Regions from separate parts of the Paenibacillus vulneris genome, predicted to be linked through region 4. Evidence: riboswitches for the same ligand, from Rfam matches in the RefSeq annotation. Region 4 holds a riboswitch; each other region holds the start of a gene.
The links. Region 4 has a riboswitch for cyclic di-GMP ahead of ABEA66_RS25400 (transglutaminase-like domain-containing protein). Riboswitches for the same ligand answer to the same signal wherever they lie in the genome.

Region 1: it holds a riboswitch for cyclic di-GMP, as region 4 does, so the genes downstream of both, ABEA66_RS23640 (hypothetical protein) here and ABEA66_RS25400 (transglutaminase-like domain-containing protein) in region 4, are expected to answer to the same signal.
Region 2: it holds a riboswitch for cyclic di-GMP, as region 4 does, so the genes downstream of both, ABEA66_RS19070 (chemotaxis protein CheX) here and ABEA66_RS25400 (transglutaminase-like domain-containing protein) in region 4, are expected to answer to the same signal.
Region 3: it holds a riboswitch for cyclic di-GMP, as region 4 does, so the genes downstream of both, ABEA66_RS27355 (response regulator) here and ABEA66_RS25400 (transglutaminase-like domain-containing protein) in region 4, are expected to answer to the same signal.

The regions. Positions count from the first base shown of each region.
Region 1 covers NZ_BAABJG010000027.1:159,264-165,001, reverse strand. The annotation lists gene ABEA66_RS23660 (THUMP domain-containing class I SAM-dependent RNA methyltransferase) at 1-668, shown strand, start outside; partial or broken gene ABEA66_RS23655 (adenylosuccinate synthetase) at 655-1,227, opposite strand; gene ABEA66_RS23650 (LysR family transcriptional regulator) at 1,338-2,237, shown strand; gene ABEA66_RS23645 (nuclear transport factor 2 family protein) at 2,397-2,810, shown strand; gene ABEA66_RS23640 (hypothetical protein) at 2,939-3,238, opposite strand; cyclic di-GMP riboswitch class I at 3,339-3,429, opposite strand; gene ABEA66_RS23635 (MDR family MFS transporter) at 3,511-4,734, opposite strand; gene ABEA66_RS23630 (esterase-like activity of phytase family protein) at 4,880-5,738, opposite strand, start outside.
Region 2 covers NZ_BAABJG010000021.1:150,346-156,083, reverse strand. The annotation lists gene ABEA66_RS19080 (carbohydrate ABC transporter permease) at 1-670, shown strand, start outside; gene ABEA66_RS19075 (carbohydrate ABC transporter permease) at 690-1,547, shown strand; cyclic di-GMP riboswitch class I at 1,714-1,798, shown strand; gene ABEA66_RS19070 (chemotaxis protein CheX) at 1,898-2,347, shown strand; gene ABEA66_RS19065 (sensor histidine kinase) at 2,473-3,582, shown strand; gene ABEA66_RS19060 (efflux RND transporter permease subunit) at 3,859-5,738, shown strand, end outside.
Region 3 covers NZ_BAABJG010000035.1:46,775-52,512, forward strand. The annotation lists gene ABEA66_RS27345 (RNA polymerase sigma factor) at 1-407, opposite strand, end outside; gene ABEA66_RS27350 (hypothetical protein) at 1,008-1,568, opposite strand; gene ABEA66_RS27355 (response regulator) at 1,794-2,507, opposite strand; cyclic di-GMP riboswitch class I at 2,593-2,678, opposite strand; gene ABEA66_RS36435 (S-layer homology domain-containing protein) at 2,847-3,149, opposite strand; gene ABEA66_RS27360 (sensor histidine kinase) at 3,189-3,497, opposite strand; gene ABEA66_RS27365 (histidine kinase) at 3,564-3,740, opposite strand; gene ABEA66_RS27370 (sensor histidine kinase) at 3,846-4,190, opposite strand; gene ABEA66_RS27375 (sensor histidine kinase) at 4,171-4,725, opposite strand; gene ABEA66_RS27380 (hypothetical protein) at 4,872-5,045, opposite strand; gene ABEA66_RS27385 (AfsR/SARP family transcriptional regulator) at 5,123-5,482, opposite strand.
Region 4 covers NZ_BAABJG010000029.1:111,962-117,699, forward strand. The annotation lists gene ABEA66_RS25375 (DUF5808 domain-containing protein) at 1-8, shown strand, start outside; gene ABEA66_RS25380 (GGDEF domain-containing protein) at 17-1,207, opposite strand; gene ABEA66_RS25385 (hypothetical protein) at 1,368-2,042, opposite strand; gene ABEA66_RS25390 (YkvA family protein) at 2,249-2,641, shown strand; gene ABEA66_RS25395 (class D sortase) at 2,853-3,539, shown strand; cyclic di-GMP riboswitch class I at 3,612-3,702, shown strand; gene ABEA66_RS25400 (transglutaminase-like domain-containing protein) at 3,713-4,516, shown strand; gene ABEA66_RS25405 (collagen binding domain-containing protein) at 4,750-5,738, shown strand, end outside.

The DNA.
Region 1 (5,738 bases), on a different contig from region 4:
AAGCCCCGCTCAAGGAAACGATGGCTGCAGCGATGATCCTGCTGAGCCGCTGGCAGGCGGAGCGCCCGCTGTACGACCCGTTCTGCGGGTCGGGCACCATTCCGATCGAGGCTGCGATGATCGGGTGGAACTTGGCGCCTGGCCTCAGGCGCACCTTCGCCGCCGAGGCGTGGCCTGTCGTGCCGGAGGCCCTGTGGGCCGAGGCACGGGAGGAAGCCTTCGATCTCGTGCGGGACGATGTGCCGCTCGAGATCACGGGCTCGGACATCGACAGCAAGGCGATCGATGTGGCGTTGGCCGCCGCCAAGGCGGCCGGGCTGGCGAAGGAGCTGAGCCTGCAGGTGGTGCCTGTAGCCAAGGCGCATCCCCGCAGCGATTATGGCTGCATCATCACGAATCCGCCGTACGGCGAACGGCTTGGCGACAGCAGCGAGGTCGAGAAGGTGCTTCGCCAGCTTGGCGGGGTAACAGCCCATCTGCCTACCTGGTCCACCTTCATTCTGAGCCCAAGCAAGCAGCTGGAACGGTATATGGGCCGGCCGGCCGATAAGAAGCGCAAGCTGTTCAACGGACGGATCGAATGCAACCTTTATCAATACTTTGCTCCCGGCGGGCTCTATGGCTGGCGCAAAGAGGAAAAGAAGGAGCCCGGTTCAGCTGCTCCATGAGTGATTCCACTGCAAGCGCATCCTTGTGATACAAATGCTCAAGTATAATGTTCTTCGATTCCAGCGCTTGCTCCAACCGGTTCAGCAGGCGCTGCCGATCATATAAATCAGCAACCTGAATGCCGATTTTCAAATATTTATCCGCATAAAAAGGCGCTATCCCGGATTTCGTAGAACCGAATTGTCTGCTTCCGAGCCGTTCCTCCTCCAGCGCGTCGAACAGCAAATGATAGGGCAGAATGACCTGGCACCGATCCGAAATCCGAAGCTGAGGCTTCGGAACTTGTCTTGCCAGAAGCTTCTCATACTCCTGAACCAGGCCGCTTATATTGAGCGCCGCACCCGGCCCTATGACATTGATAACCCGTTCGTGGAAAACGCCGGAAGGAAGCATATGCAGCACGAACTTGCCGAATTCATTGATAATCGTATGCCCCGCGTTGTTGCCTCCCTGAAATCGAACCACCACATCCGCATCGGATGCCAGTAAATCCGTTACCTTCCCTTTCCCTTCATCTCCCCAGTTCGCTCCTACGACTGCCGTTACCGTTCCTTTCAAAGAGTATCCTCTCCTTTTTGATTTTGTAAGCCTCACATTGTCATTATATTGGTTATTGTGATATAAAAATAATGAATAATATGAATATCTACTATAAATGGAGATAATGGATGGAGACGAATCTGGAAGGATTAAAAGTATTTTTGGCCGTGGCCAAAGCCGGGAGCTTCTCGAAGGCATCCGAAGCATTGTTTATCACCCAGCCTGCGGTCAGCCATTCGATCAAGCAGCTGGAGGAGCAGCTGGGAGGTCCTCTGTTCTTCCGAACCTCCAGGGGCGTTAAGCTGACCGTAGAGGGGGAGGTGCTGCTTCGTTATGTGGATCAAGCGTTCCAGCTCCTGGCTGAAGGAGAGCGCAAGCTGACGGAAATGCATCAGATGCTTGGCGGCGTCGTGCATATCGGAGCTAATGATACCATTTGTAAGCACGTGCTGATGCCTTACCTGGAATCGTTCCACAATAGCTATCCGCAAGTGAAGATGCATGTAACGAACCGTACGACGCAGGAAACCGTCAAGCTCTTAAAGGAAGGGAAGATCGATTTCGGGGTCGTGAATCTGCCCATTCAGGATCATCAGCTAACCATTCGAAGCTGGAAGCCGCTGCATGATATCTTCGTTGCCGGAGCAAGCTATGCCGAGCTGATGAAAAGGCCGGTGACAGCCGCCGAGCTGGCCCTGCAGCCGCTCATTATGCTCGAGCGGGACAGCAGCATTCGTCAATATGTGGAACGTTTTTTCCATGGTCAGCAAGTTAGAATCACTCCGGAATTCGAGCTGGGGAGCATGGATCTGCTGATCCAGTTCGCCAAGGCAGGATTAGGCATTTCCTGCGTCACCAGGCAGTTCGTCAGCGATGAGCTGGCTTCGGGCGAGCTGTTCCCGGTGCTGCTGGAGCCCGAAATTCCTCCCCGTCATATCGGTATCGTGACCTTGAAGGATGTCCCGTTATCGATTGCGGCTACAACGATGCTTGATCTTTGTCTGAAGGACGGACCTGCCGCTCAATAGCCGGATAGAAGCAGCTTCTTATGAACAATTTTAAACTCCGACAAACATCTTTTTCAGTATGGCTATGTTGGTTTTTAATATTTCCGAGCATTGGTTCTATCATTTGTGTAATACTATGGTCGAAGAGGATTCCTTTTGGTTGAGAGGGGATAGTGAAATATGTCAGAGGGCAACATTGGATACGGTCAAGTGAACATTATTTGTGCAGAAGATTGTGGAAATGCAACAAAAAAAGAATTACTTAGAGCGTTTAATGCTGCCTTTGTACGTAACGATATTGGCTTCATCACGGATACCATCATAGAAAATATCCAATGGAATTTTATCGGCAGCAATGTATTACAGGGCAAGGATCAAGTGTTCAGAATGCTTGAAAAACTGATGGATAAAAAACCAACGGAGCTAGTTATTAGCAATATCATAACGCACGGATATTCCGGTTCTTTACATGGCACCCTAAAACTCGATGGCAACATTAGCTACGCTTTCTGCAATATTTATCGTTTCAATAGCAGTTTGAACAAAACAAAAATTAAAGAAATTACTACTTTTATTATTGACATTTCAAAGTAGTAATAGCTAAATCGGCCGCCTTTCTATTAGGCGGTTTCCTATTTGATCGAAAAACAACAGTTTAATTTCAATAGCCATATAAAAAAAAGAATGCACCGCTGCTTGCAGCAATGCATTCCTTTTGGCGGCTAAGCCAGCCTTCTTGCTTCGAGTCTGCAGCTTAAATAATCGTACAGGCTCAAAAACAAATCATTCACGAAATCGCACCGAAACGAGAATTTCACTTCCCCGCGCCAGTAAAAGGTCAGCAGATGGCTGTTTTTACCCATAACCATCTCTACGTCCCAACAGGGATGCTGCAGCTCGAACACTTCCTGGTTAATAAACATCTTGGGTCCTTCATTAGACAAATATACGCCGATCAAATTGCTTCCGAGCTTTGTAAAAAAGCCTTGCTTGGTCATAAACTCCCGTTCTTCACCCGACATGGCGAGACCCTCCTGACTGTAACTTTTGCGTACCCAAACACGACGAAAAGACCCCTCTGAGCCTAGGCAGGAGTCCGCTATCTATGCGTAACACCGTTCCTTCGGCAGCTGGCTGGCAAGAACCTCTGCAAGGATTCGTAGCCCCTGTAGCTTTGCGTCACAAGCTTTCACCTGCTTTGCCTTTTCGAGATCGAAATCTGTCAATTCGCGCAACAAAATACGACATTCCTAGCATATAAGATAGGCCCTAAGGAATACATATTCTTTAATACCTAATTTCGCAAATTTTCCACGGACTTTAGACCTAATTTATAAACTTGTTCTCCCCTGCGGTAGAATAAGGTTCCGAACAAGGTAATCACAGCCATTGTGACAAATAGTCCCGATCCGCCCCAATGCGTAAGAAGGACGCCCCCCACCATCGGACCTATGAAATGTCCCAAATTATTGAACGATTGCGCACCGAAATAAGTGCCCCTCATGCCTTCCGGTGCCAGCCGGTCTACCAGTACGTTTGCCTGCGGATAATTCAGAATTTCTCCCAGCGTGAAGAAGAACATGGATAGCATAAAACTGATCCAGCCCGCCGACAGAGCGAATCCGATATCCCCTACGGCAAACATCACGTTCCCGATTGCAATAGCTGTCATCGGCCCCCACCGTTCGAACAGTCTTGACAACGGAACTTGAAGCAGCACGACGACAACGGCATTCAGGCTCATAAGCAGCGCGAATAATGAGGCGCCGCCGGCAATATTTTGTTCAATATACTGCGATAAGGTCACGGTCATCTGGGAGTATCCGATCGCTCCCATGATAGCGCCGCCGATATAAAAGCGGAACACCCTGTCTTTTCGTACGATATTCCATGCGGATAATATCGTTACACTGCTGCGTTTCTCCCCCTCGATCCGTTTGATGCCGAACCTGCGCAGCAGCACTCCCAGACCTGCCGCATACAGAAGATAAAATAACCCCGTAATCATAAATGGCAGCCAAGCTTCCATCGTACCGAAGAAAGCGCCGAGCAGCGGCCCCACCGATACGCCTACATTAATGGCAATATACCGTAAGGAAAATACCTTGAGCCGTTTCTCCTTGACCGTCACGTCCGCCATTAACGCCTGGGATACCGGTTCGTATAAGGAACGGCAAAGTCCGTTCAGCATATTGAGCAGCATGAATGCAACCGGAGACTTCACCAAGGCAAAACCAAAAAATACGAGCACCCATCCGTACAGTGCCGCCAGCATGATGGTTTTCCGTCCCAGCCTGTCTGACAGCGCTCCGCCGACGAATCCTCCTACCGTGGAGGCTAACGGCCCTAATCCGATAATCATTCCTATGAGAACGGGACTGAGCTGCGTATCCTTGGATAAGTAGATAGCCAAAAACGGCATACTCATAGAGGAGGCTGTGCGGGCTAATATGGTTCCGAAAAGAAGAACGTGGACAATGGGATGATATTCACGAAAAAATGATGCTAATCGCTGCATGCAGTGTTCTCCTTTGCGGCCAACTCTAGTTTTTCTACCATTGGTAAATAAAAGATTTACTCATTATACTTCAAAACCTCCATCCTGTCTTTAGTCAAAAAAAGAGAGCCTCCCTCATGGGAAAGCCCTCTGGAAACATGTATTGTTATTTTAAATCTTCACTTACCTTGATCACGTACATTTGAGACGGGTTCTGGTTCAGCTTCAATTTGCCCTGATCATCGTAGCCGTCCACGCCAAAGTCGTTGTCGTTTACAACCGCAATCGTATTTTTATCAATGACCGTCAAGCCTTCCAATTTTTCATGTGGATAGCCTAGCTTGGCGACATCGACAACCAGTTCCTTCGTAACAGGAACGATTCCTTTCTCTTTCAGCTGCGCTATCGTCAGCTTCTCCAGATCGTTGCTGGCCTCAGTGCCTAACAGATTCGTTGCTTTGGAAAAATCCGCTCTGTAAATCCGCTTGAGCTGCGCTTCCTCTCCCGCGTTTTTATCACGCTCGTCTACCAGAACTACGTCAGAGCTAAGCGCGGACAAGTCGCTGATGACGACATCCTTTTGTTTGACATTTTTGAAGCTGCTTGCGTTTTCAGCAACATAGACGTACTCGCCGATGATTTTCTTGGTGGACAGATCCATCTTTAAAATCCGCAGATGGCGGGATTCCTCGCCGGTCTTTTTATCGGGTACCGCCATCGGACTTTGAATGGAGGTGTACAAATACTTCCCGTCCGGAGAAATGGTTACGCCCTCGAAGCCGCGATTGGCAATACGGTTGTTGTATACTGCAGGCAGCGTATCATAGATTTCCATCTGAGCGCCGGCAGCCACAAGCTTGTCCTTCGAGCCTTGAGGCACATAGCGGCCGATGACCGTTCCATCTCTCTTCACTTGAAGGATGGACGGACGGTATTCATCGGACAGCCAGAAGGTATCGTCGCTCGGGCTGTAGGCGATGCCCTCCAGATCCAGACCATCCGGATCGTAGCCCAGCTTCTTCGTG
Region 2 (5,738 bases), on a different contig from region 4:
GCTCGGCAATACGTTCGTATATGTTCTGATCGGCGTGCCGGGGCAGTTGATCGCCGGTTTGGCGGTTGCGCTCCTTCTTCATAAGCTCCATGTATCCAGAGGCTTGTACCGGACCCTTTACTTTATCCCCTATATCACCAGTGTAGTGGCGGTAAGCTGGGTGTTTCGCTGGATTTTTATGAAAAACGGAGTTATCAATGCGCTGCTCCTGAAGCTGGGTCTCGAGCCGCAGCTATTCCTGGGCTCTCCGTCTCAAGCGATCTTTATTGTTATTGCCGCAATGATATGGCAGAGCATCGGGTTTCAGATGATTGTCTTTTTGAGCGGGCTGGAGAATATCCCGACCTTGTATTACGATGCAGCTTCCATCGACGGAGCGAACCGCTGGCAAAGGTTTCGTTATATTACCTTACCGCTGCTCAACCCGGTTCTAGTGTTCTCCGTCATTATTGCCAGCATCAGCTATCTGCAATCGTTCACCCAGGTGTTGAATATGACCTTGGGAGGTCCGCTGAACTCGACGGTTTCCCTGGTATTGTATATCTACGATATGGCCTTTAAGCATTTCAATATGGGAGAGGCGGCTGCGGCGACCGTGGTGCTGTTTGTCATTATTTTATTGCTGTCTCTGCTGCAGATGAAGATATTAAGCAGCAAAACAGAGTATTAGGCCCTAGGGGGTGAAGGCAGTGAAGGTTACAGGAAACGCCGGTGGAACGAACAAGAGGCGCCGGTTCGGGGCTACTATAGTTCTGCTTCATATCGTACTCATCATCGGAGCTGCGGGAATGGTATTTCCTTTTGTGTGGATGATCGCCACCTCCTTGAAGCTGCCGAAGGACGTATTCTCCTTGCAGCTGATTCCGGAGACGATGACCCTTGATAATTATGCGGCCTTGTTCGTCCAATCCCCGTTCGCCGATTGGATGCTGAACAGCCTGATCGTAGCCTGCATAACGACGGCAAGCGTGGCGCTGTTTGATACGGTAGCAGGCTATATTCTGGCCCGATTTTCATTTCACGGCAAGCAGGTTATCTTTATCGCCATCTTAAGCACGATGATGGTGCCTACGGAGATGCTGATCATCCCCTGGTATATCGCCTCTGTTCAACTGGATTGGGTAGATACGTATACGGGGATTTTGTTTCCCGGGATCATGTCGGCTTTCGGCATTTTCCTGATGAAGCAATTTATGGAGCAGGTTCCTCAAGAGCTGCTGGACGCAGCCAGAGTCGATGGTTTGAATGAATGGAGCATCATGGTGCGTATTGCGGTGCCTCTTGTTCGTCCCGCGCTGGCTGCATTAGGAATACTTACTTTTTTATCCAGCTGGAACGCTTTTATTTGGCCGCTTATTGTGACCCAGTCGCCCGAACGATTAACCATTCCGGTGGGCATATCCTTCTTCTCGAGCGAACAGAAGGACAGCAGCGGCTGGGCGATGATTATGACAGGAGCAAGTGTCTCGGTGCTTCCGCTAATCGCCGTATTCCTGTTGTTTCAAAAGCATATTATCCGCGGCATTGCATTAACGGGACTGAAATAGGTTCTTCACCACTTGGCGGGTACTTATATGAATTTGGCCTCTTTACAAATAGCCGGATATAGTAGTAAAGTCATGGAGATGCGGTTGGTGCTATAGGAAAACAAGTACTATTTTGCCAGCTTGTATGCTACAATGGATGTAGTTTGGCTATATAATCACCATGACAAATCGATAATGGCAAACTTGCCGAAAGGCAGGGACGCAAAGCCACAGGCCTAAAGGAGCATTCCTATGGCGGCTGGGTTACCGAAAACGGCGCATAGGTTCTAAGTTTTGCAAAAACAAGACTGCCCAATTTCGGGCAGTTTTTTTTAATTCTTATAACTTTCTTTGTAAAGGGGCTGTATCATGTGCAAGCAAACTTCGTGAACCCGTTCTTAACTTCATCACTTCATGTCATTGAAACGCTGATCCAAATTAAACCCATTGTCGGGCAGCTTAGTATGAGAACGATCCAATACACGGAGGATTACGTTTGGCTCAAAATCGGGATTCTAGGCCAGCTGCAAAAGGATATTATTTTTGGTATTCCCGAGACGGTTGCTTTACGGATGGTATCCGGGATGATGGGCGGTTACCCCCTCACGCATTTTGATGAGATGTGCCAGAGCGCGGTCGGCGAGCTGGGGAATATGATTAGCGGAAATGCCAGCACCTTGCTGTTTCAGCAGGGGATCGAAGTCGATATTACACCGCCGAGCCTCATTAATGGAGCTGCAAACCATTGGGGTGGCGAAGTGTTCAGTATTCCTCTTAGTCTGGAATCCATCGGAGAATTTCATATTTATATTTCCGCATAATAATGTATACTATTCCTATGAGACAAAATGTATATAAAGTCCTATAGTTTTGAGCATTGGACTTCCGATCTCTTTATGATATGTTATGTAATATCACACTCCTATATATAGGCGGGTTTTCTTTTATGGATGCAGAGCCTTTGTTAAAGCATGTAAGGGATAAGAAGTCACAGGTTATTGAGCAGTGGCAGAAGCTGATGGAGGAGCAGATTTTACGCGGGTATAATGTATCCAATATGATGCGCAGGGGCGACATCTATTTTGATTATATTACCGATCTTCATATTCCCCCGGAGCAGCATCCGATTCGGCAATTGGTTGACGATTGGTGCGGAAGGTTCGAGGAATTGGGGCTTCAAATTATTGATATTATTCAATGCTCTCACTCATGGCGCCGCGCCTTGCTGGATGTACTCGGAGATTCGCTGCCGGCAACCTTGTATCACCAAATTTGTCTTCGAATCGACGATTTCGAGGGAATCCTATGCAAGCATTATTGGCAGATTACATTGGCTTCAATGATAGAAAAAGATACGGCTATTCACCAGCTTCACGACGACCTGATGAATCTGATCGGGAAAATGGCCGCCAGCATGGCGCACGAAATTCGCAACCCTTTAACTTCTATTAAAGGGTTTATTAAACTGCTTCGTTCTAATATCCATTCTCTGCCAAAAGAGAAGATAGACTCCTATTTGGAGTTCATAGAGGATGAATGCAACAATATGCATATGCAGGTGACCGGATTTCTCAGCTTCTCCAAGAAGCCTATGGTGGAAGAAGAGAAGGAGCCGATCTCCGTCAAGCAGATGCTGGAATACAACCTGTCGTTGCTGCGCCCTCGACTAATTAATGAAAATGTCAATCTGTGCGTTAAAATTCCGGAGCATATGACCCTTCGCGTTCAGAGGCTGGGAATCCAACAGGTGCTGAACAATTTGATTAATAATGGTATCGATGCGCTCTCTCAAGCGAAGTATGATAAAAAAATGAAGATATCCGCCTTCGAGGACCAGCGTAAAGCCTATATTCACATTACGAATAACGGTCCTCCTATTCCGGCGGAGCTCGCCAAGTCGCTGTTTGTTCCATTTGTTACCAACAAAACGAATGGAACGGGTTTAGGTCTTACGATTTGCAAGCAAATTATGCATAAAAATGACGGGGAGATCTCGTTCTCCAGCACGGATAAGGAAACTGTATTTATGCTGACCTTTCCCAAGTCGGCTTCCTGAATAACTGAATCCATAATAGAGGAACTGCAAGCGATTAAGCTTGCGGTTTTTTTGTATGCACATATACCTGCAATAACTTACCAACGGTTAAATAAGGAGCCGGGAGGGGTTTGTTCATGCTCCGTTCATATTCGTGGTGTACTTTAATCGAAGAAATCGAATGTGCCCTGTCGTCATTCGTCCGGGCATAACGTGGATGCCGACGCTGATAAAGCAAAGCTCAGTACCGCTTACGAAGAAAGCTTTGCTCCGCAAAGCTCTTAGGAGGGGAACCCAATGAACAAACTGACCAGCTTCTCCATGAAAAATGTAGCTGCGGTGTTCATCATGATAGCCATATTGATGGGCGGAGGCTTGTACTCAGCATCTACATTGAAAGTGGAGAACATGCCGGACGTATCCTTTCCGGTAGTCTTAATTTCCACCACCTACCAAGGTCCGCCTAAGGATGTGATGGAAGAGGTCACGAAGCCTATAGAGGATAAGGTGGCCAATATCGAGGATCTTGATTCGCTGACGTCTACCTCAAGCGATAACGTATCCACTATCATCGTCCAATTCAAGCAAAATGTAGACACGGATAAGAAGAAGCAGGACTTGGAAAGTCTGGTGCAGGAAGTGAAGCTCCCTGCGACGGCAGATAGACCCAAGGTATCCACCTTCGGCTTTGCTTCGATACCTGCCTATTACTTGGCGATCAATGCCGACAACGGCATGAGCCAGACCGAGCTGGATCAGCTCTATGAGGACAAAATCAAGCCAGGCTTTGAAGCGATGCCAGGCATTGACCATCTGGACTCCATCGGCGCTAGAGAAACGACCATGGATATTCAGCTGGATGCGGATGCATTGAACAGCTTTGGCTTGACCCCGGCGCAAGTGACGGCCTCGCTGCGCAGCGCTTTGTCCAACGGGCCAATCGGCTCCGTCGAGTTTGACGGCAACACGAAGATGGCGCGGGTCACCGGCAATCTCGACAGCCTGTTTGGCTTGGAGCAGATGGAGCTGACCACAGGCAGCGGCAGCACGATTACGCTGAAGGAGATCGCCAAGATTAAGGCGGTAACCGAATCTACCTTTAACGCCCGCCTGGATGGGAAGCCGGCTATCGGCGTTCATTTGTACAAGACGAAGAGCGCGAATGCCGTTGATTTCTCCAACGATACGGACAAGCTGATCGCAGAGTGGCAGCAATCGATGCCTGGCGTGACCTTCAAAGCCGTATACAACAGTGCGGACGAAGTCAAAGAATCCGTAACCGGCATGCTGAAGGAAGGCATATCCGGGGCGCTGCTCGCCTCCTTGATGATTCTGTTGTTCCTGCGAAATGTTCGTATGACGTTGATCGTTCTAGTATCCATCCCGTTGTCCATATTAATCACCTTGCTCGCGATGTCTCAGCTTAATATTACTCTTAACATCATGACGCTTGGCGGTATGTTTATAGCGGTCGGGCGTGTCGTCGACGATAGTATCGTGGTCATCGAGAACATATATGCCGCGCTGCAAAAAGCGCATGAGCGCAACGAATCGGTAATCAAGCTTGCAACCAAGCAAGTGTCTATGGCTATCACATCATCCACGCTGGCAACCGTCGGGGTATTTGCTCCGATCGGGATGGTAAGCGGCATAGCCGGTGAATTTTTCAGACCATTTGCCATTACGCTCGCCTGCGCCCTGCTTGCATCCCTTCTGGTGGCGCTGACGGTGATCCCGATGATGGCCAAGCTGCTGGTGATCCGCGGCGGAAGCATCAAGCATCATGATGAGAACAAGCGTGGTCCGGTCCAAGCTTTTTATGAAAAAGTGTTGAAATGGAGCCTGACCCACCGGATCAAAACGCTGGTTATCTCAGGCCTTTTGCTGGTCGTCACATTGGCGGCCGTCATGCCTAATTTGGCCGTCAGCTTTATGCCGAACAGTCAGGCAGAACGCCAAATGTATTTTCAAATCAAGCTGCCTTACGAGACTTCCTTTGAGAGCAACGACCAGCAGACGAAGCAGATTGAAGCGATGCTGCGAGAAGCCAAGGACAGCTCGGGCGAACCGCTTTTCACCTATGTTGAGGCCTTGGTTGGCTACGGCGGCAAAACCGATCAGGTAGCTTATGAATCCGAGGTGTATACCGAGGTGAATGAGAAGGCCGACCCGGACAA
Region 3 (5,738 bases), on a different contig from region 4:
AGCAAGTATTCCATTTTTTTCAAGCCTCGTTGGATCGATTTACGAACCGCCCGCTCATCGACATGCTCGGCTCTGGCAATATCGACTTTGCTCATACCCAAAAAATAATGGGCATAAATCCGTCTGGCTGATTTCACCGGCAATTGACACATAGCTTCATAGAGTTGCTGCCGTGAAAGCTTGCGCTCGTAAACCTCCTCCGGTGAAATCGAGAGAAATAAAACATGCTGCTCAACCCCGTCGTTGCGATCCAGCGAATAATAGGCCCTATGACGATACGTCCGCAGTCTGTAAGCGCTCTCTTTTAAGTCAAAGCGACGGATTTCATCGGCAACCTCTTCATCTACATCAACCCATACATCCGACCTGAAAAAAGGATACATATCTCGCAAATTCATCTTCTTCATTCAAGTCCCTCCATTTTGGTTTAATGGCAAACCAAAACAGAGGGGGGGGAGCGACAGCCAACGCTCCCCGACAAGCAGGAAGCACAACAAAAAAGACCCACCCGCAGAGAGCGCCAACGCGCGATTGCGACCAGGCCAATTGGATTACATTCTTGCCGATTAATTCGCCGTTTGCAGTTAAGAGCAATAGGGATACATTACCTTCACCCTCTTTCTCACCTGGCAACACCGAGTGAGAAATTAGGCGGGCTATGATGTATGGTGCTGCCCTAAGCTTGGTTCAGCTCCTTGGCAACCGGGATTTAGCCGACGACCGCATTGACACAATAAAAAAAGCGCCGTAATCCTTTCCGCTGGGTAGCAGGGAAAGAATCGACGCTTGATAAAGAGTGACCACAGAGTTTTCTTGTTGCTACCGCTGCACTGTCTGTCCACGCTATCATCATAACACGAAACATGTGCATATCGTGTGCATACTTCGTGCAAAAAAAGGCACATCCGGTGCAGCGTTCGGTGCATGTTCGATGCAATTCCGGCACTCCAATCCTCAAAATTGAATTACTGGGACAGATCTATGCGCAACGAATCTTCTGAATTCATTCAATCTGCTTGAGAAGACTCCAAATCCAGCAAAACCGTCCGATCTTTGATTTTCATGTAGATTTTGCGTAAAATTCGCTTCCGATGATAGAAGTATGCGCGGCGGGAAAGTGCCAGGCGGCTCATGGCTTCTGAGGACGCCAGATTATCAAAATATCTCAACCGAACAAATAAGCCCTCTTCCGAGGTGAGCGCCGTGAGAGCGTAGTCGATCAGACCGATTCTGGATAGCAACAATGGGATTTCATGTTCAGTGATCTGTATGCGTCGAATGACCGTTCGCAATACCGTTTCCTGTTTTCTGCTGCTATGAGCCGCAACCATATCCAGGGTGCGCGTCAATTCTGGGATGTAAGTGAGTTCGGATTGAACATACTTCAATCTCGCTTTCCAGTCCTTATAGGACTTTAGCCATGATTCAACTTTCTCGTAGGGAATGGAGACCGGGTCCGCGACATCACAAATCCCTCCTTGCTGTGCATGCTTTCTTAACGTTTTCCGCCAGTTTCGGCAGTCAATCGACTTCGTTGTACGTTGTTCACTCTCCATTTCTATCGTCATCTTCCCTTCTTTTCTAGTTTGGCATAAGTTGACAAGGTACTATTTTCACAACCTTCGTTCCGCTTTTTACGACTCTCACCTCCGGTAAATTCCTCCTAATAATATCCATCTGCACCTACCATTTTACCTATAAAGCGCTTAAATATGGAGGGTGATTTTTTCATCACGCTATCAATTCATAAAGTGTCGAATGAACGCAAAATGACTCGAATCGAGTACGAATCGCTAACACATGATTCGATCATGCCGATCGTACAAGCCTCTTCGTTTTGCTTTTTCCGCCGCTTCATGAATGGAGCAAGCGTTGAATTTTCGAATGATGTTACGAACGTGCGATTTCATGGTGTTCGCTGTGACGCCTAATAACTCTCTGATCACCGGCTGTCTATAGCCCCAACCGATCAACTGCAAGATCTCTTTTTCAGTGGGCGTCAGCATTCGATGTAATTCTTTTCGCTTATCCAGCCCAATTTCATTACGGATAATGGATGCAACATCGGCATGAAGAGAAGGTTGCCCCCGATACGCTTCCCTTACGGCATTTACGACATCAGCATAGTTTATCTTGGTAATATAATTGATCGCCCCGGCTAGCACAGCTTCCACAATGATTTCAGGCTCGTAGAGGGAGGTCAAGATAATGATTGGCATTGATTTCATTTTCAGAACTTCGGAAATTGTATGGAGTCCATCCTGTTGCGATGAATGAAGTATCAGATCAAGAATCATCACGTCTAAATCCAATTGCACACTCGCTCGAATGGCCGATTCCTTGTTTGTTGCAATATGAAATATATTCATATCCGGCTCTGCATTGATAAGCCCCGCCATCCGTTGTTGCCAAATGGGGTCGCTGTCCACCAGCAATACTTGGATCTTGCCTTCTTTCCAACGCACGACTTCATCAACTTCTACGGCATAACTTGCACGCTCCTCCATCTTTTCATCACCTCATTGATTGTTCTGGAAAAACAAAAAAGACACGTACCCTCGGAAGGCCGTGCCTTTTCCTGACAGCATTAGAGAGGGTAACCCGGCGATCATTGCAAGCATGCGGAAGACCCGTGGCTTTGCGTCCCAGTCTTTCGAACTGGTTTGCCTTTTTCCTGTTGGAACTTGTCGTCATTCGTTATACTGCCCCATGTCCGTTGTTGTCTTTTTCATCACCACTAAGCATAATCCGGAAGCTCGCAAGGCTACGAAAGAAGATGCCTCGGGGCATCTCCTTTACATCTCGGTCGTCTTTGAAACACCCGTAACCGCTTCGTTCCTGTAACCTTAGCAGCATGGATACCGCTTCCGCCCGAGTGGCCGTAATGTCCGGAACGAATTTGCTGCCGTTCGGCCGTCAATAATACCTAGTTTGCGGATCGTTTCCACCGAGCCTTTTGCCCACCTCGGAATGTTTTCGTCATCAGCAAAGCCCGTTGTTGTATGCGAATTAAGTGAGACTTTCAGCGTTTTTGCGATCATCGATATCATCTCCGCTCGGGTGATCTGAGCATCCGGTCGGAAGCTGCCGTCCTCGTACCCGCTGACGATTCCCGCTTTTACAGCGAGAGCAACCGCCTGCTTGGCCAGTCACCGATCTTCGTCTGATCCGTGAAGGTAAGGGTTGCATCAGTTCCCTCCAATCTCAGTGCGTCTGCTAGCATAACCGTACATCCGCAGATCCATGCCGTATTCGTGTCTCAAACGCTTGTTGATGTTCAGCAGGCCGACGCCCTGACGCCTGTCCGATCCGGAAGCCGGCAGTCGACTTAGCTGTTCGCTCTCGATGCCGACACCGCTATCTTCAATCACAAACCAATATTCGCCCTCCGTTTCAAAAGTCGTCAATTTGACCGTTCCGCCTTCTATCCGATTGCCGATCTCGTGCCGAATCGCGTTTTCGACGAGCGGCTGCAGCAGCAGGGGAGGGATGCTCACCCGGTACATCCTCGAATTGTAAGCGATCCTTGAAGCGCGCTTTTTCAATATCGACGTATGTCCGGATCAGGTTGAACTCTTCACGAAAGCGATCCGCTTCTCCATATGGCTTAACCGGAAGCTGCCTCGCAAATAATCGACCAGATCCGCGGTCAATTTTCGCGAACGTTCCGCATCCGTATAACTTGATGCAACGACGTTGTACAAAAAATGCGGCTTGATCTGCGAATGCAGAAACGCCACTTCCAGATCGACCGCTGGTATGCTTCCCTTTTTAATTCAGATAATGAGGCGTCACGAAAGCGTACTCCGGTGCTTTGACCGGACGTTCGCTTAACAGGGAAGCTGCTATCGGTTTCCCGCGTTGCCTGCGATCGGCAGGGTGAATGTGAACGTCGTGCCGACGCCTTTCGTCGAAGATACCGTTACGGTTCCCTTTAGCAACTCGACCAGTTGTTTGACGATGGACAGCCCGAGCCCGAAGCCCCGGCGTTCCGCTCGCTCATCAAACAATTGGAACGCTTCGAACAGGTGCGGGATGTGCTGCGCTTCGATTCCTTCCCCCGTATCTTTGACCGAAACTTCAATCATGCTGCGATTCTCCGCCGCTGTGACGACAATGCTCCCGTTCACCGTATGCTTGACCGCGTTGTCCGAGCAGGTTGCCGACGATCTAGCCGAACCGGCTTTCATCGGCAATCGCATAGGGCAAATGTTCGGGGACACGGTTTTCGAGCCGGATGTTGCGGTCCGCGCACAGAAACGAATAGATGCGCACCTGCATCTCGACAGCCGGGCGGACATCGACCGGCATCGAATCGACGGCCAATTCACCTTGCTTCAGCCTGGAAAAATCCAGAATATCGTAAACCAGCTGCGAAAGCCTGCCGGTGATGCTCGTGATTAATTCAAGCTTCTCGCGCTGCTCCGCCGTCGGCGGATGATTGGCGTTGTCAAGCATCGACCTTGCGATATGCATGACGCCGTGCAACGGCGACTTGAACTCATCCGACGTTCTGGCCAGAAACTCGTCTTTCAGCTTGTCCGCTTTCAGCAATTGAACGGAGAGCTCTTCGATTTTCCGGAATGCGTTGGAGAAGCGAAGCGACATGAGCAAAGCCAGCATCAGCAGGTACACGAGCGGTTCGAACGGAGGCACCGAATCAACCGGTACGGCGAAATAGACGTTCAGATTTTGCACCAGCGCAAAGACGTTCAGGGCGATCACGGCGACGGCCAGATACAGGCTCCCCTCCACTTTGCGGGAAGGTGGCGTAGATCGTGACCAGTTGCCTAAACAGATCCGTCGCGAACGGGGGATGAAGCCGATTGCCCAGACCGCCAGAACCGTCCCAAATATCAACCCGATCCGGATCAACCATCAGGAGTAAACCGGACGGAACGCCGTATACACGTACAGGAGAAATCCCATGCCGCGCCAAGCGCCGAAACCATCTGAATGCGAAGATACAGCCAGAACGGAACGGAGCCGAACAGGCTGAACAACACTCTTTCGCCGCGCGTGCTGGTGAACAGGGCGAAAAACATGCACACCAGCCCGAATACGATCAGGGAATAATCGTTTTTCCGTTGGGAGAACTAGCCGACAAAATACAATCACATCATCAGAAAGGCTGTAACGTAATCAAGTCGTGCGTGAGCGCCTTGTCGCGCAGCCCGGAAACTTGCGCGACATACCCCAAATAGATCGATTCGTTGATGCCGCTGCTGGCGGGAAATTCGGACAACATGTCGTCCAGCATCCCCTCGAATGTCGTCACATCGGCAGCCGCCCCGTCCAGCCGGATCGTGAACCCGTTTCCGGCTTTGTCTACGCTTATGGGGACGTCATGCTCCTGCAAGCTTCTCCGCAAGTAGGACAGACAAGTATACAAGTAGCTTTTCGCCTTTTTCACATCGCAACCCGGCCAAATCGACTCAATGATGAGCGCGGTATCCGCGGGCGTCCCTTCGTGATGGATCAAAAAAGCGCAGACTTCTTTTTCTTTGTTCGTTTTCCAGGAAAGCAGCTTGTTTTCGGCATGAGGAAGCCCAATGGAAAAGCCCCCCATACATCGGATCAAAGGACGGACGTTGGCGTCCGGGCGAGCTCGAACCGCGGATAAGGCTGCTAGATGCGCGATACCGATTGTTGCACATTCAATGCAATTTCATGACCACATTACGGACATATTCGACAACAACGGTCCAACTCCTTGCCTTTCGTCGGATTCGCATACT
Region 4 (5,738 bases):
GAAAGTAATAGGTCTTTTAATCGATCGGCTGCACTTGCGTGCCAGGCTCTTCCACTCGGCCGCGATACCAGCCGTTTCTTCCGTTATTTTTGGCCATGTAAAGGGCTTTGTCGCAAGAAGTGTACAGCGTCTCCGGCAATGTGCGCGGCTCGGGAACGACAGTGAGAACTCCCATACTAATGGTGTATTTCATCGGTAAATGAGAGCTCATGGGCCCATTAAGCGTCTCTTTTATCTGCTGGGCAACCTCGTTGGACCGGGTTTCGTCTTTGCCGGGCAGCAGAATGCCAAATTCATCGCCGCCATAACGTACGAACAAATCGTCCGGACCAAGAATCTGCTTGATTCGGGCAGTAAGATCTTGAAGCACTTGATCCCCGGCGTTATGGCCGTAAGTATCATTAATGGCTTTGAACCAGTCGATATCGAACAGCATATAAGATAGCGGCTGTTTCCTCTTGGCATAATCGTTGAGATACTGAACTGCATGGGAAGTGAACGTTCGACGGTTCAGCGTGCCTGTCAAATCATCATAGCTTGCGAGGCGGATCAGCTCCTGGTCCGCTTTTTCTTTTAGCAGCAGAATAAATCCCGTGTTCCCCAAAATCATCACGATGTAGAGAGCCAGGAACGCAATCGTCTGAAAAATTCCGGGGGTAAACAGGCTGCTCTTTGGAGGGGCAAGCAGAGCAACGGTTCCTCTAACCATAGAGGAAGCAATAACAAAAAGATAAAGGTATCCCATAATCTTCATAAGCAGGGTATGGGCTTTTACGATGACCAGCCGGTAGACGGGGAATACAATAGCCGCAGTTATAAAAGAGGAGTACGCGACTCTCCAATTTTCTTTGTTATACAAGAGCACTATCAGCTGGAATCCAAGGATGCTTAGGACCGTCACGATAAAATATATCTTTCGAGTCGCTGGGCGAAGCTCTTTTTGCAGACTCATAATGGCTAAGATCTCGAAGGACGCTCCAATAAACAGGATGGAATTGGCAAGGGATATCGACAGCAAGTCGGGAATTTCTCCGCGGAATGCCTGAAGAAACCAAGTCGCGGTCTGAGCGCATTTGGCTAAAAAGAAGGCTTTGACGGTAACCTCTTTGGCGTGATCATGCCAATAAGCGCTTATGAGGATTAAGGTAAATAAATGTCCGATGCCTAGAGCGATAAAGATTGTTTTTGCGTCCAAGAGCCAATCCATTAGGAGCCACCATCTTTTGAGGGGAAATGTCCAGCCATTTGAGTATAACAAAGTCCGGGACTCTTATATACCTTTGTTTCGGGGCGGCTCCGCAACGGAAATGGATATCCCGACAAAAAAAGACATCCCTATGGATGTCTCGCAGCATCACTTATTTCGGCTACAGCTGGATGGTCCCATTCGCAGACCGCGCCGATTCCTGTAAATGATAGGTTACCGCAGAGGCGGCTGCTTTCGCTTTGAATACCGTACTCATATCGAAAATGAGCAGCTTCGCCGGTTCTCCGGGAAGTCCATACTGTATGGCCAGATACCGGCCTATCCTTTTCGTTGCTTCAGGAGTGAGATAGCCGTAGTTGTTGGACAAAATGGATTGCGTCACCGCAGCGGCCCCTGTGATTTTATATAGCGGCAGCTCAAAATATTTGTTTTTCCAATCTATAACAACCTTATCCGGTGTAACATATATTGCGGTCATCGCGGTCTGCGGAATCTGTGGAATGCCGTACTTATGAAGGCATGAAAAGCTGCTGTGTGCCCCCATTCGATACTGCTTCCCAAGCCGTTTGTTGTTCACATAGGTCATGATAAGCCATATGGCGAGAGCAATGATGAACAAACCTTGGACGACAGGGAAATCGTCGACGATAGGAATTCGAAGGCCATCCTCAATGAATCGCGACAGGACGAACGCAGCCGCAAACAAGATCGCTGTGATGATAAGGTTTTGCTTGAACCGCCCATTCCATTGGATAAGGGATAGGAGGGTTTTGAATATAAACAGCAGGAAGAAAAAAGAGAATAATCCTAAAAAGACATGAATGATAGAAAACATGATACAAACATCCCTTCGGATCCTTGGTGACATTATACTCATAATAGCAGGTTGATAATAATTGGTAAACGCTTCCTGACGGGGTAATGGATAAATTAGTTGAAAAAGAAGGAAATAGGGCGGTGGGTGTAGAAATGGAGCGTATGCTGGACCTGCGCTATGTTCGTATAAGGGTCCGGCTGATTGAGAAAAGGATGTGATCGGAAATGGAAAACTCCAAATACGAAAAGCACTATTCGGAGCAAGGATTCTGGTCCAAGCTGAAAAAGCATGCGAAGGATGCCGGGTCCAAAGTCGTTTACAGCGGGCTGCTCTTATACTATGCGCTTCAAAGTCCTTCTACGCCGACAAAAGCGAAGATTCAAATTTATGGTGCGCTCGGCTATTTGATCCTGCCGGTCGATATCGTTCCGGATATACTGCCTGTCGTAGGCTATGCGGATGATTTGGGCGCTTTGATGCTGGCCATTGGTGCCGTTGCCATGAACATAGACGATTCCGTTAAGCAAAAAGCCAAAGAGAAGCTGAAGGATCTTTTCGGAGACGATGCCGTCAACCACCAGGACATTATAGATATCGACGCTCACATCGTAGAATAGAGGATACTAAACAGGAAAGAGCACCGCACAGTGCTCTTTTTGCATGTGTAACGAATGTATTCAGCAATGCGTTTGTTAGTATACGAGTGATAGGATCCGATAGTCTGCCGAAACGGAAGCTGATAGGTTTCAGATTGGCTTCCCTTTTTTACCAAATAGAAAATGTTTATAATGAATGAGATAGATCCAACCATCACCGGAGGTAGAAGCCATGAGGATCAAAAAAATCATTTCCGCAGCGTGCATTGTCGTTGGAATTGCTGTGATGGCCTACCCGACGGTGAATGACCGTTACGAGAGCTATAAGCAGCAGCAGATTTTAGAGCAGTGGCAGGAAAGCTTGCAGTATCTAGATCAAGCCGGTTCAGATCCGGAGCCGGAGCAGGAACCGGTAACGGTTTCTTTGCCTGCGCCCGTTCCATTGAGTACGGATATGGTAGAGGTCCAGCCCGCGCCATTGAAGGCGGAACCGACCCCAGTCCCTCTATCTATCGGGCAGAAGAATGTGGAGGGCGTCCTCAAGATCGATAAGATCGACTTGAAGCTTCCTATCATCAAGAACGCAACGGCGGCGAATCTGAAGCTGTCGGTTGCCAGTATGGCGAATACAGGCAAGCCGGGTGAAATCGGCAATTATGCCATTGCGGGACATAGGAATCTTACGTACGGCAAAAATTTTAACCGCTTGGATGAAGTGACCGAGGGCGATCTCATAGAGGTAGATACGGGGAGCAAGCAGTATCGCTATAAGGTAGAAAGCAAGCAATACGTACTTCCCGAGGAAGTATGGGTGCTGAAAGGAAACGGCAAAGATCGGCAAATTACGCTAATTACTTGCCATCCTATGGAAAATCCGACACATCGCATCATAGTTAAAGGAAAATTGATAGAAGAGTGAGCATTTAGAACTAGAGAGGAAACAAATGGTATGCTATACTCATAGATAACCAAATAAGTTTTCGGTGCTTTCCACCGATAAAGGCAAACTCAGCGAAAGCTGGAGACGCAAAGCTATAGGGCCTTCCCTGGTCAATCTACCAGGATGGCAGCCAGTTACCGAAAGGAGAGTCTATGTTTCGTACATTAGGAGCATTGTTGCTGATTGCTGCGCTATTTCTGACTATGGCGCCTAAAGAAACCCATGCCGCTGCCGGACAACCCGTCCTGGATAAAAGCTCTCTGAGCAACGGGATTATTAAGGTCCATTATGCGGATCCGGAGCATAAGGCGCTTGTGCGTGTAACCAAGGGCGATGTCCAAATGGACTATAACCTGGTGGACGGGGCCTCCTATCCTCTGCAATTGGGTGACGGCAGCTACCATGTACTGGTTGCGAAACAGATTTCCGACAACAAATATCAAGTGATTTTGCAGGAAAATGTCGACGTGAAGACGGTGAATGAGCAGGCCGTGTTTTTGCAGTCCATATCTATAGCGAGCTGGAACGAGACGACCAAAGCTGTAGTGGAGGCAAAGAAACTAGCCGCGCATGCTGCAACCGATGAAGATAAAGTCAAAGCGATTTATGCTTTTTTGACGCAAAACTACAAATATAGTGAGAGTAAAGCGCAAACTGTAGACACAGGCTATATCCCTGACTTGGATAAGGTATACGAGGAATCCGGCGGAATATGCTTTGATTATGCTGCTACCTTCACGGCAATGGCCAGAAGCTTGGGAATCCCGACCCGATTGGTAATGGGATACGAGGTCCATGCCCCCGAGGTGTATCATGCGTGGAATCAAGTATATCTCAAGGATCTTCAAGAATGGGTCATTATCGACACCACCTATGACGCGTCCCGTGTACAAAGCGGGCAAGAGACAACCATGATAAAAAACAGTGCCGATTATGTTGTTACTGAGATCTATTAAGTAACTTCCATTCGCCTAGCCGGCGGGAAATCGCAGCCTGAAGAATCTGCATTTGATGCGGGTTCTTTTTTTGTGCAATCGAATGGCGGCCTGTTGTTCAGAAATTATTCAGATCGGTGATTTACAATGACTTCGGCAATGAAACCAATAGAAGGATTTATGAAATTAGACTACGTGAAAGGGGTGATAAGAAGGGTTTCATTCATAGTAAGGACGAGGGAAGGGAAAAACATATGTGGAGGAAAAAAACCAGTGCGCTGCTGATCGCTCTATTGTTTGTTATCCAGAGCCTATCGGGAGTCGGTTGTTTGACTCAGGCCTTTGCCTCAGGCACTATTACCGGCAACATCATCAACAGCGTAACCATGACGGTATACGACAAAGCAGGACAAGCCGTCACCGGCAATGTATACGAGCAGGGCTCCAAGGTCCGATTGGATTACACCTGGTCCTTGCCTGACAACCATGGTTACCACAGCGGGGATACCTTTGCCTTCACGCTGCCGCAAGCGTTCTTGCTCTTCAATGATATCAGCGGGCCATTACGGAACGGTGATGAAGACATAGGAACGTTCAAGGTCAGCAAGGACAGTCACCAAGTGCTCATGACCTTCAACAGCTATATCGAAAGTCATAGCCAGGTGCGGGGGACCCTCACCATTGACACGCAATTCGACATCAAGACAGTAACAGGAAGCACGACGCAAGTTATTAAAATTCCGGTTCAATCCGGAGAGCAGGTATTTACGCTTATCTTTAAGCCTAACGTCACATCGACCATCGGAAAAAGCGGTGTTCCTCAAGGCTTTAACCCTAAGAACATCGATTGGACGATTGATGTGAACAAGTCGCTGGATTCCGTGCAGCATGCGGTTGTCACCGACCCTATGCCGGCAGGCCTGGCGGCACCGGTAACGGTTGCCGTTTATAGCCTGAATGTAAACCTGGACGGCTCGGTAACCCAAGGCTCCTTGGTTGACGCCGGCAAATACAAGGTGGACACGGCAGGAAATGTTCTGCAAGTAAGCTTTACGGATAACCCGATCCAAAGTGCATACCGGATACAGTACACGACTCCGATCACGGATTCCGGCGTAAGAACGTTCGTGAATACGGCAACGTTTGAAGGAAGCAACAAGCCGGCCTCTCAAGCTGAGGCGACGGTGACCATCCAGCGCGTGAGCGATCTGGACAAGCATCCTTCCAAGTATGACCAGGCTGC